DNA from 3 places in the Streptomyces sp. NPDC051218 genome. Region 3 is predicted to be linked to each of the others. Evidence: riboswitches for the same ligand, from Rfam matches in the RefSeq annotation. Region 3 holds a riboswitch; each other region holds the start of a gene.
The links. Region 3 has a riboswitch for cobalamin ahead of ACIBCK_RS24665 (energy-coupling factor ABC transporter permease). Riboswitches for the same ligand answer to the same signal wherever they lie in the genome.
Positions count from the first base shown of each region.

Region 1: it holds a riboswitch for cobalamin, as region 3 does, so the genes downstream of both, ACIBCK_RS02370 (ABC transporter substrate-binding protein) here and ACIBCK_RS24665 (energy-coupling factor ABC transporter permease) in region 3, are expected to answer to the same signal.
Region 2: it holds a riboswitch for cobalamin, as region 3 does, so the genes downstream of both, ACIBCK_RS05745 (ABC transporter substrate-binding protein) here and ACIBCK_RS24665 (energy-coupling factor ABC transporter permease) in region 3, are expected to answer to the same signal.

Region 1 covers NZ_JBITEU010000001.1:507,530-510,793, forward strand. The annotation lists gene ACIBCK_RS02365 (FecCD family ABC transporter permease) at 1-962, opposite strand, end outside; gene ACIBCK_RS02370 (ABC transporter substrate-binding protein) at 959-2,008, opposite strand; cobalamin riboswitch at 2,113-2,299, opposite strand; gene ACIBCK_RS02375 (VOC family protein) at 2,357-2,821, opposite strand; gene ACIBCK_RS02380 (helix-turn-helix domain-containing protein) at 2,827-3,264, opposite strand, start outside.
Region 2 covers NZ_JBITEU010000001.1:1,270,057-1,273,320, forward strand. The annotation lists gene ACIBCK_RS05740 (FecCD family ABC transporter permease) at 1-411, opposite strand, end outside; gene ACIBCK_RS05745 (ABC transporter substrate-binding protein) at 543-1,493, opposite strand; cobalamin riboswitch at 1,538-1,686, opposite strand; gene ACIBCK_RS05750 (Mov34/MPN/PAD-1 family protein) at 1,676-2,098, opposite strand; gene ACIBCK_RS05755 (amino acid permease) at 2,189-3,264, opposite strand, start outside.
Region 3 covers NZ_JBITEU010000008.1:251,344-254,607, reverse strand. The annotation lists gene mmsB (3-hydroxyisobutyrate dehydrogenase) at 1-728, shown strand, start outside; gene ACIBCK_RS24670 (enoyl-CoA hydratase) at 725-1,531, shown strand; cobalamin riboswitch at 1,628-1,812, shown strand; gene ACIBCK_RS24665 (energy-coupling factor ABC transporter permease) at 1,842-2,618, shown strand; gene ACIBCK_RS24660 (energy-coupling factor ABC transporter substrate-binding protein) at 2,618-3,007, shown strand; gene cbiQ (cobalt ECF transporter T component CbiQ) at 3,014-3,264, shown strand, end outside.

The DNA of each region.
Region 1 (3,264 bases), on a different contig from region 3:
CCGACGGGGACCTCCTGGGGGTCCAGGACCGTGCGGGCCAGCGTGTCCACCCACACCAGGAACACCGCGCCCGCGAGCGCCGTGACCGGGACCAGGCGTGCGTGCCCGGCGCCCACGAGGGCGCGGGCCGCGTGCGGCAGGACCAGGCCCACGAAGCCGATGGCTCCCGCGCTGCTGACCAGGACCGCCGTCAGCAGGGCGGTGGTGGAGAGGAGGAGCAGCCGGACCCGGGCCACGTATACGCCCAGCGTCGCCGCCGCGTCCTGGCCGAAGGCGAACGCGTCCAGGGTGCGGGCCTGCGTCAGGCAGATCGCCAGCGCCACGAAGAGCACCGCCGCGCACAGCCAGACGTCCGTCCAGCCCACTCCGCTCAGCGAACCAAGCAGCCAGAACAGGACACTTCGCGTCGTCTCCGCGTCGCCCGAGGTCAGGATGACGAAGGAGGTGAGGGCGGAGAAGAGCTGCATCGCCGCCACGCCCGAGAGCACCACTCTGTCCGCGCTTGCGCCCAGGCTGTGGCTCAGCAGCAGGACCAGCGCGAACGAGACGACGGCCCCGGCGAAGGCGCCCACCGAAACCGACACCACTCCCCCGCCGACCCCCAGGACGACGATCGCGACCGCGCCCGTGGACGCCCCCGAGGAGACGCCCAGCACGAAGGGGTCGGCGAGCGGGTTGCGCAGGAGGGACTGAAGGACCGTTCCACAGACCGCGAGGCCCGCGCCGCAGACCGCGGCGAGGAGCGTGCGCGGCATGCGCAGGTTCCACACGATGCCGTCCCTGATGGGCGTGAGCCGCGCCTCTCCCCAGCCGAGGTGAGCCGCGACCGCCGACCACACGTCCGGTACGGAGATGTCGGCGGGGCCGATGGTGACGGCCACCGCGACGGACAGGGCGAGGGCGGCGAGGCCCGCCGTCCAGAGCAGGGCGGAACGTATGCCGCCCGGGGCGGCTTTCCTCACTTGGCGAGCCCGAACTCACGCAACGCGTCCGCGACTTGCTCCACGCCGTCCACCGTGCGGATCGTCGGGTTCATGGCCTGGCCGCTCAGCAGCACATAGCGCTTCTTCTTCACGGCGGTCAGGTTCTTGGTGACCGGGTTGGACTCCAGGAACTCGATCTTCTTCTTCGCGCTCTCGGCCGTCTGCGACTTGCGGGTGAGGTCGCCGATGACCAGGACGTCCGGGTCGCGGTCCGCCACCGTCTCCCAGTTGATCTGGGGCCACTCCTCGTGGGTGTCGTCGAAGACGTTCCGCACGCCGAGTTCTCGGGTGATGACGCCCGGGGCTCCGCAACAGCCCGCGATGTAGGGCGAGTCGGAGTTGGCGAACCAGTAGAGGAGTGTCGTGTCGGACGCCTCGGCCTTCTTGATCGCCCCGCTCGCCTTCGCCACCCGGCCCTTGAGGTCCGCGACCAGCCGCTCCCCACGCTTCTCGACGCCGAACGCCCTTGCCAGGTCACGGACTTCGCCGTACACCGTGTCCATGGTGAGCGTCTTGACGCGGCGGCCGTCGCCGTCGCCGCTGTTGTCCTTGCCGGCGCAGTCCGAGGGCGAGACGTAGGCAGGTACGCCGAGTTCGGCGAACTTGGCGCGGTCGGCGACGCCGCCCTTGCTGACCGTCGCCTGGAAGGAGGCGGTGACGAAGTCCGGTTCCTTGGCGAGGACCTTCTCGAAGGAGGGGTAGCTGTCGGCGAGCCGCTCGACCTTCGCGTTGTCCTTCTCCAGGCCCTTCAGAACCGGGTCGGTCCAGGTGCCCGTGCCCACCATGCGGTCCGCGAGGCCGAGCGAGAGCAGGATCTCCGTGGAGCCCTGGTCGAGGGAGACCGCCCGCCGCGGCGGCGCCTTGATCTCCGCCTTCTTGCCGCAGGAGGTGAGGGTCAGTGGGTAGCCGTCGGCCTTCCCGTCCGCGGTGGAGGTGGCCGTGGAGCCGCCCGCGCACGAGGTCAGCGTGACGGCGGCGGCCGTGACGAGGAGGACGGACACGCGGGCGGACACACGGGCAGACATACGGACGGGCACACGGACACGACGGGCTGTTGAGGACACGAGATCCCTTGAGTCTCACGGCTCATACGCGGAGCCTGGCCTGCTTCGTCACCTCCGCCGCCCGGTGTGCGGGCGGAGGTGCCAGCAGGTCTTCGGACTCGGGGATCGGCCGGGCGGGGCGCCTTCCCAGGCGTCCGTGGACGCCCAGTGGCCGTGGCCCCGCCCGTTCCCCCTCACCGCTGCGCGTCAGTTCCGGATTCGCACCGGATTCCCTGGCCCTGGTGTGGGTTGACTGGCGCTCGCAAGCTATCACGCGAGGTCAGGACGGCTGCCGTCACGCGAGGTCAGAACGGCTGCCGTCCCGCCAGGTCAGGCCGCCGTCCCGGGCCTCGGCGAGCCGCGGTAGGTGCCGAAGGACCACTTGTTGCCCTCGGGGTCGGCGATCGCGAACTCCCTGCTGCCGTACGGCTGGTCCTCGATCTCACGGATGATCTCGACCCCTGCCGCGGTGAGCCGCCGGTAGAGGTCGTCGACGTGGTCGGTGACGACGTACGCGCCGAAGGTGCCGGGCTTCAGGCACCACTCCTGGGACTTCTCGTCGTACGAGCCGAGCATGATCGCGCCGCCCTCGGGCCAGTCGAGCTCGGCGTGGGCCACGCGGTCGCCGTCCTCGTATACGGCGGTGCGCAGGAAGCCGACCGTGCCGACCAGGAAGTCGATCAGGGCGGGGGCGTCATGGGCCTGGAGGGACGGCCAGACGCTGGGAGCGCGCCCGGCGGATGCGGGCGCGGTAGCGGACTGCGGCTGCTGGTTCTGCTTCTCGGTGGTGTTCATGCCCCCTACCCTTCGCCCCCGCCATGGCTCCCGGCTTGGATATTCCGGCACTCTTCGGCCAGCCAGCCGCTGGGGCTCACCCCGGTGTACTGCTGGAAGTCCCGCACCAGGTGGGAGTGGTCGTAGTACCCGCAGTCCGCGGCGACGCGGGCCAGGTCGGGGGCGCCGCCCGTCGCGACCGGGCGTACGACGGCGTTGCGTGCGCGCTGGAAGCGCATCAGGCGGCCCGCCTGTTTGGGGCTCAGGCCCGTCTCGGCGCGGAAGAGCGTGGTGAGGCGGCGTTCGCTGAGCGCGACGTGCCGGGAGAGGCCGCGCAGGGTGCCGACACCGCGATGCCGGGCGAGCCAGGCCCATGCCTCCGCGACCTCGGGGCGTACGGAGCCGCCGGACGCCTCGGTGGCCGCGCGCTGCCTCAAGTAGCCGGACAGGGAGGCGAACCGCTC
Region 2 (3,264 bases), on a different contig from region 3:
GCCCGCGCCCAGGCCGAGGACGCTGCCGAGGACGATGACGGCGACGGCTCCGGCGGATGCGCCGGAGGAGACGCCTAGGAGGAACGGGTCGGCCAGGGGGTTCCTCACGAGAGCCTGGAGGACGGTGCCGATGACTGCGAGCCCGGCGCCGACGGCTGCGCCGAGCAGGACCCTGGGCAGCCGCACGTCCAGCACGATGGTGCGGAACGGGGAAGGTTCCGCACCTCCCGTCAGGATCTCCAGGACGTCGGCGGTGGGGATGCGGACGGAGCCCAGGGCCAGGCCCGCTACGACCGCTGCCGCGAGGGCTGCGCAGAGCGCCGCGATGACTGTCGCGTAGCCCACTCGTCTGCGGGTTCGTGTGGCCCTGGCGGGGCTTTCCCCAATCCCGCCCCTTCCCGGCTGTGACATTTGCGGCCCTGCCGCGTGGGGGGCTCCGCCCCGGACCCCGGACTGGTTGCCGTCCATCACCGGCTCCGCCGAGTTCGTCCTCAAACGCCGGACGGGCTGAAATGCCCGGCGGACGGGCTGGATTCTGCCCTTCACAGCTGATCCGCCAGCTTCCCCACCGCCGCCGGGGCCCGTACCCCCACCACCGTGTCCGACAGCGGCAGTACCGCGAAGCGCTTGTGCTTGATGGCGGGGACGTCCGCCAGGACCGGGTCGTCGAGGAGGCGCTTCTTCTTCTGGGCGACCGTCGTGCCGCCGTAGTCGAGGATCACGATCACCTCGGGCTTGCGGTCGACCACCGACTCCCAGGACGCGTCGCCAAAGGACTTGTCCAGGTCGGCGAAGACGTTGCGGCCGCCCGCACGTTCGATGATGTCGTTGCCGATGCCACGGCCGCCCGCCGTGAACGCCGTCTTGTCGCCGCTGTCATAGACGAAGACGGGGACGGGCTTCGACTTCGCCTCCGTCTGCGCCAGTTCGCGCTTCGCCGCGGCCACCCACTTCTCCGCCCGCGCCCGCACCCCGAACGTGCTGCCGACCTCGCGGACCTCCCTGTAGACGTCGTCCATCGAGACGGGCTTCTTGGCGCAGCCCTCTACGTTCAGGCGGCTCTCCACGCCGGACTTCGCCAGGGCCCCGCGGCTGCGGCCCTCGCCCGCGAGGAAGGCGGACGCGTAGCCGCCGTAGACGAAGTCGGGGTTCGCGGCCAGGAGTTTCTCGTACGAGGGGTACTCCTTGGCGAGGACGGGGGTGTCCGCGTAGGCCTTCGCGTACTTCGGCAGGACCTTGTCGTCCAGGTACGCCGTGCCCGCGATGCGGTCCTTGAGGCCCAGCTCCAGCATCACTTCCGTGACGTGCTGGTTCATCGTGACGGCGCGCTTCGGCGGTGCTTCGTACGTCGTCTTCACACCGCAGTTCGTGACCGTGTACGGGAAGCCTGGGGCCTTGGACTCCGGCTTCGAGCCGGTGCCGTCGGAGGACGAGCACGCGGCGAGCGGGGCCAGCAGGGCCGCGGCAAGCAGCAGACGTATGGGGCGGGACATGGCTGAGCTGCCTCCTCCAGGGGATTTCCGCGTCCCCTGCGTCGTGGGAGAAGAAGGCGGCAGGTCAGTTCCTGACTGCCCCACCCGCGAAGGGTGGGGTCACAGTGGCGGGACCGTGCCGGATTCGCACCGGCTTCCTGGGTCCTGCCGCCTCAAAGGTGAAGCTCAGTATGCCTGGAGGATCAGTACGCCTGGACGACCTTCACCTCTTCCTCGGTGACCTCGCCGTCCACGATCCGGTAGGAGCGGAACTGGAAGTCGCCCGCGTCGTCGGTGTCGGCCGTGGAGACCAGGACGTAGTGGGCGCCCGGCTCGTTGGCGTACGTGATGTCGGTGCGCGAGGGGTAGGCCTCGGTCGCCGTGTGCGAGTGGTAGACGATCACCGGCTCCTCGTCGCGGTCGTCCATCTCGCGGTAGAGCTTGAGGAGGTCGCCCGAGTCGAACTCGTAGAACGTGGGCGAACGCGCCGCGTTCAGCATCGGGATGAAGCGCTCGGGGCGGCCGGTTCCCTCCGGGCCCGCGACCACACCGCAGGCCTCGTCGGGGTGGTCCTTGCGCGCGTGCGCGACGATCTGGTCGTGGAGGGCCTGGGTCAGGGTCAGCATGGCAGCCAGGATAAGCAGAAGGGCCGGACCGTACCGAAGAGTGGTACGGACCGGCCCACATGCTGGGATCGAGCGGGGATGACCTGGCGGTCAGGACTTGATCGCGTCCTGCTTGTCGGCCTCGCCGCCACCCGTCGACTGCGTGTCGTTGCGCTTCTGCATGACCAGGTAGCCGACGCCGAGGATCAGCGCCCACACCGGAGCGGCGTAGAGCGAGATCCGCGCGTCCTTGTCGATGCCCATCATGACGATGACCATCGCGATGAAGGCGAGCGCGAACCAGCTCGTGTACGGAGCTCCCGGCGCACGGAAGGTGGACATCGGCAGCTCGCCGCGGTCGGCCTTGCGGCGGTACTTGATCTGACAGATCAGGATCATGATCCAGGCCCACATGCCGGAGATGGTCGCGAAGGAGACGACGTAGTTGAACGCCTCGCCCGGCCACTGGTAGTTGATCCAGACGCCGACCAGCATCAGGGACGCGGAGAAGGTGGTGCCGACCAGCGGAAGGCCGTTCTTCGTCAGCTTGGTGAAGAACTTCGGGCCCTGGCCGTTGAGCGCGAGGTCGCGCAGCATGCGGCCGGTGGAGTACATGCCCGAGTTGCAGGAGGACAGCGCGGCCGTCAGGACGACGAAGTTGACGATCGCGGCCCCGATGCCGAGGCCCATCTCCTGGAAGGCCGCCACGAACGGCGAGACGCCCGGCTGGAACGACGTCCACGGCACGACCGAGAGGATCATGACGAGCGCACCGACGTAGAAGACGGCGATGCGCCACGGCACGGTGTTGATGGCCTTGGGCAGGACGGTCTTCGGGTCCTTGGACTCGCCCGCGGTGACGCCGACCAGCTCGACGGCGAGGAAGGCGAACATCACGATCTGCAGCGTCATCAGCGTGGAGCCGATGCCGTTCGGGAAGAAGCCGCCCTGGTCCCACAGGTGGGAGACGGACGCGGTGTCCCCGGCGTCGGAGAAGCCGATGGTGAGGATGCCGGCGCAGATGAGGATCATGCCGATGATCGCGGTGACCTTGACCATCGAGAACCAGAACTCGAGCTCACCGAAGAGCTTCACGGAGATCAGGTTGGCGCCGTACAGGATGACCGTGAAGATCAGCGCGTAGGCCCATTGTGGAATGGCGTCGTGTGTCCAGTACTGCATGTACT
Region 3 (3,264 bases):
TCACCATGCTGCCCGCGGGACGGCATGTCCTCGGCCTCTACCAAAAGGAGGGGCTTCTCGCCGCCGCCCGGCCGGGCACGCTGTTCATCGACTGTTCGACCATCGACGTCGCCGACGCGCGGGCCGCCCACGCGGCCGCCACCGCGGCCGGGATGCGAGCGTTGGACGCCCCCGTCTCCGGGGGAGTGGTGGGCGCCGAGGCAGGCACCCTCACCTTCATGGCGGGCGGCGGCGGAACCGAGTTCGCCGAGGCCGAACCGCTCCTGACGGGCATGGGCAGCAAGGCGGTGCACTGTGGCGGTCCGGGCGCCGGTCAGGCGGCGAAGATCTGCAACAACATGATCCTGGGCGTCTCGATGATCGCGGTGAGTGAGGCGTTCGTCCTCGGGGAGAGCCTCGGCCTCTCCCACCAGGCCCTGTTCGACGTGGCCTCCACGGCGTCGGGGCAGTGCTGGGCCCTGAGCGTCAACTGCCCGGTGCCGGGCCCCGTTCCGGCCAGCCCCGCGAACCGCGACTACCGCCCCGGATTCGCGGCCCCGCTGATGGCCAAGGACCTCGGCCTGGCGGCCAACGCCCTGCGGGCGGCGGGCATCCATGCCGAACTAGGCCTGAAGGCGGCGGAGTTGTACGCCGCCTATGCCGAAGGGGCTGGAGCGGACCAGGACTTCTCCGGGATCGTCACCACCATCGGCCAACACGCCGCACGAGACGGGGAGGACAGCGCATGACCAGGACCACGACCACGGAACCGTACGAGACGATCCGCGTGGAACGAAAGGGCCGCACCGCGCTGCTCACGCTCGACCGGCCCAAGGCGCTCAACGCGCTCAACCTCCAGGTGATGAACGAGATCGTCGCCGCGACAGAGGCCCTGGACCGGGACCCCGACATCGGCTGCGTCGTCCTCACCGGATCGGCGAAGGCGTTCGCGGCCGGCGCCGACATCAAGGAGATGCGGCCCCGGAGCTACCTGGACATGTACCTCAGCGACTGGTTCGCGGCCTGGGACCGGCTCGGGGCGCTGCGTACGCCGACGGTCGCGGCCGTGTCCGGCTACGCGCTCGGCGGCGGCTGCGAGCTGGCGATGCTGTGCGACATCCTGCTGGCCGCCGACACCGCCGTGTTCGGGCAGCCCGAGATCAAGCTGGGTGTCATCCCGGGCATCGGCGGCTCGCAGCGGCTGACCCGCGCGGTGGGGAAGGCTAAGGCCATGGAGATGTGCCTGACCGGGCGCACGATGGATGCCGCTGAGGCCGAGCGGGCCGGGCTCGTCTCCCGGGTGGTGCCCGCCGGTGAACTCGTCACCGAGGCGCTCGCCGTCGCGGAGAGCGTCGCGGAGAGCGTCGCGGGGATGTCCCTGCCCGTCGCGATGATGGCGAAGGAAGCGGTGTCCCGCGCCTTCGAGACGACCCTCGCGGAGGGTGTCCGTTTCGAACGCCGTCTGTTCCACGCCGTGTTCGCGACCGAGGACCAGAAGGAGGGGATGGCCGCCTTCATCGAGAAGCGGCCTCCCGGGTTCACGCACTCCTGAGGGGCGCTGACCAGGGGCGTACGCCCCTGGTCGTGTGCGCTCGCGTGTGCCACAGGTGAGGCGGTCCCGCAAGTTGTCAGTTGGCTCGATCGCGCACTAAGGTCGCCACGCCTTGGTGCTCGGGAAATCCGGTGTGATGCCGGTGCGGCCCTCGCCACTGTGATCGGGAAGTCCGGCTCCAGCCCTCGCGGCAGCCACTGGGTACTCGCGTACCCGGGAAGGCGGAGTCCGGTCGGTACGACCCGTCAGCCAGGAGACCGGCCAAGGCGCGTTGTCCATCCACGAGGTGCTGGAGAGGGTCTGCTTAGCCATGCACATAGCCGAGGGTTTCCTCCCGCCGGCGCACGCGATCGCCTGGGGCGTAGCGTCCGCGCCGTTCGTCGTCCACGGAGTCCGCTCCCTCACCCGTGAGGTCAAGGAACACCCGGAGAGCACACTGCTCCTGGGCGCCTCGGGAGCCTTCACCTTTGTCCTTTCCGCGCTGAAGATCCCATCCGTCACGGGCAGTTGTTCGCACCCGACGGGGACCGGGCTCGGCGCGATCCTGTTCCGGCCGCCGATCATGACGGTGCTCGGCACCATCACCCTTCTGTTCCAGGCGCTGCTGCTCGCCCACGGCGGGCTCACCACGCTCGGCGCCAACGTCTTCTCCATGGCGATCATCGGGCCCTGGGCCGGATACGCCGTCTACCGCCTCCTGAAGCGGTACGACGTGCCGCTCATGGTCGCCGTGTTCTTCGGCGCGTTCGTCGCGGACCTGTCCACGTACTGCGTGACCAGCGTCCAGCTCGCCATGGCCTTCCCCGACCCCGGCAGCGGATTCATCGGCGCGCTCGGCAAGTTCGGCGGCATCTTCGCCGTCACGCAGATCCCCCTCGCGGTCAGCGAAGGACTGCTCACCGTCATCGTGATGCGGCTGCTCGTGCAGTCCAGCAAGGGGGAGCTCACGCGGCTCGGCGTACTGCTCCAGGGCAAGCGGCAGGCCGATACGACGAAGACGGCCGGTACGACGAAGACGGGCGATACCACGGAGACGGCCGAGACGGCCGAGACGACCAAGACGACGGAGACGGGGGCCAGCGCCTGATGAGCCGGAACGCGAAGATCAACACTCTGCTCCTCCTCATCGTCGCCGCGCTCGCGGTGCTGCCGTTGGCGCTCGGCCTCGGGGACGACGAGAAGGAGCCGTTCGCCGGGGCCGACGCCCAGGCCGAGACCGCGATCACCGAGATCAAGCCGGACTACGAGCCCTGGTTCTCGCCGCTGTACGAACCCCCGTCCGGGGAGGTCGAGTCGGCGCTCTTCGCGCTTCAAGCGGCGCTGGGAGCGGGCGTCCTCGCGTACTACTTCGGTCTGCGCAAGGGACGCCGCCAGGGCGCGGAGATCGCGCGCGCCGAGGGGGCCGGCACGGAGAAGGCCGCCACCGATAAGGCCGCCGACGCGGAGAGCGGCCGGGCCGAGACCGAGCAGGTCTGACCCCGCGTGCTGCCCATCGACGCGGCGGCGCACAGCAGCCGCTGGCGCCGCCGCCACCCCGTGGACAAAGCCGTGCTGGGGCTCGGCCTCACCGTCCTCGCGGTCTCCCTGCCGCCCTGGCCGGGCGCCGCCCTGGTGCTCGTCGCCGCGCTCGCCGTGCTGCTCGGGCCCGCCGGTGTGCCGCCGCGCAAACTGTGGCGCGCCTACCGCGTACCGCTCGGCTTCTGCGTCACCGGCGCCCTGACCCTGCTCGTCCA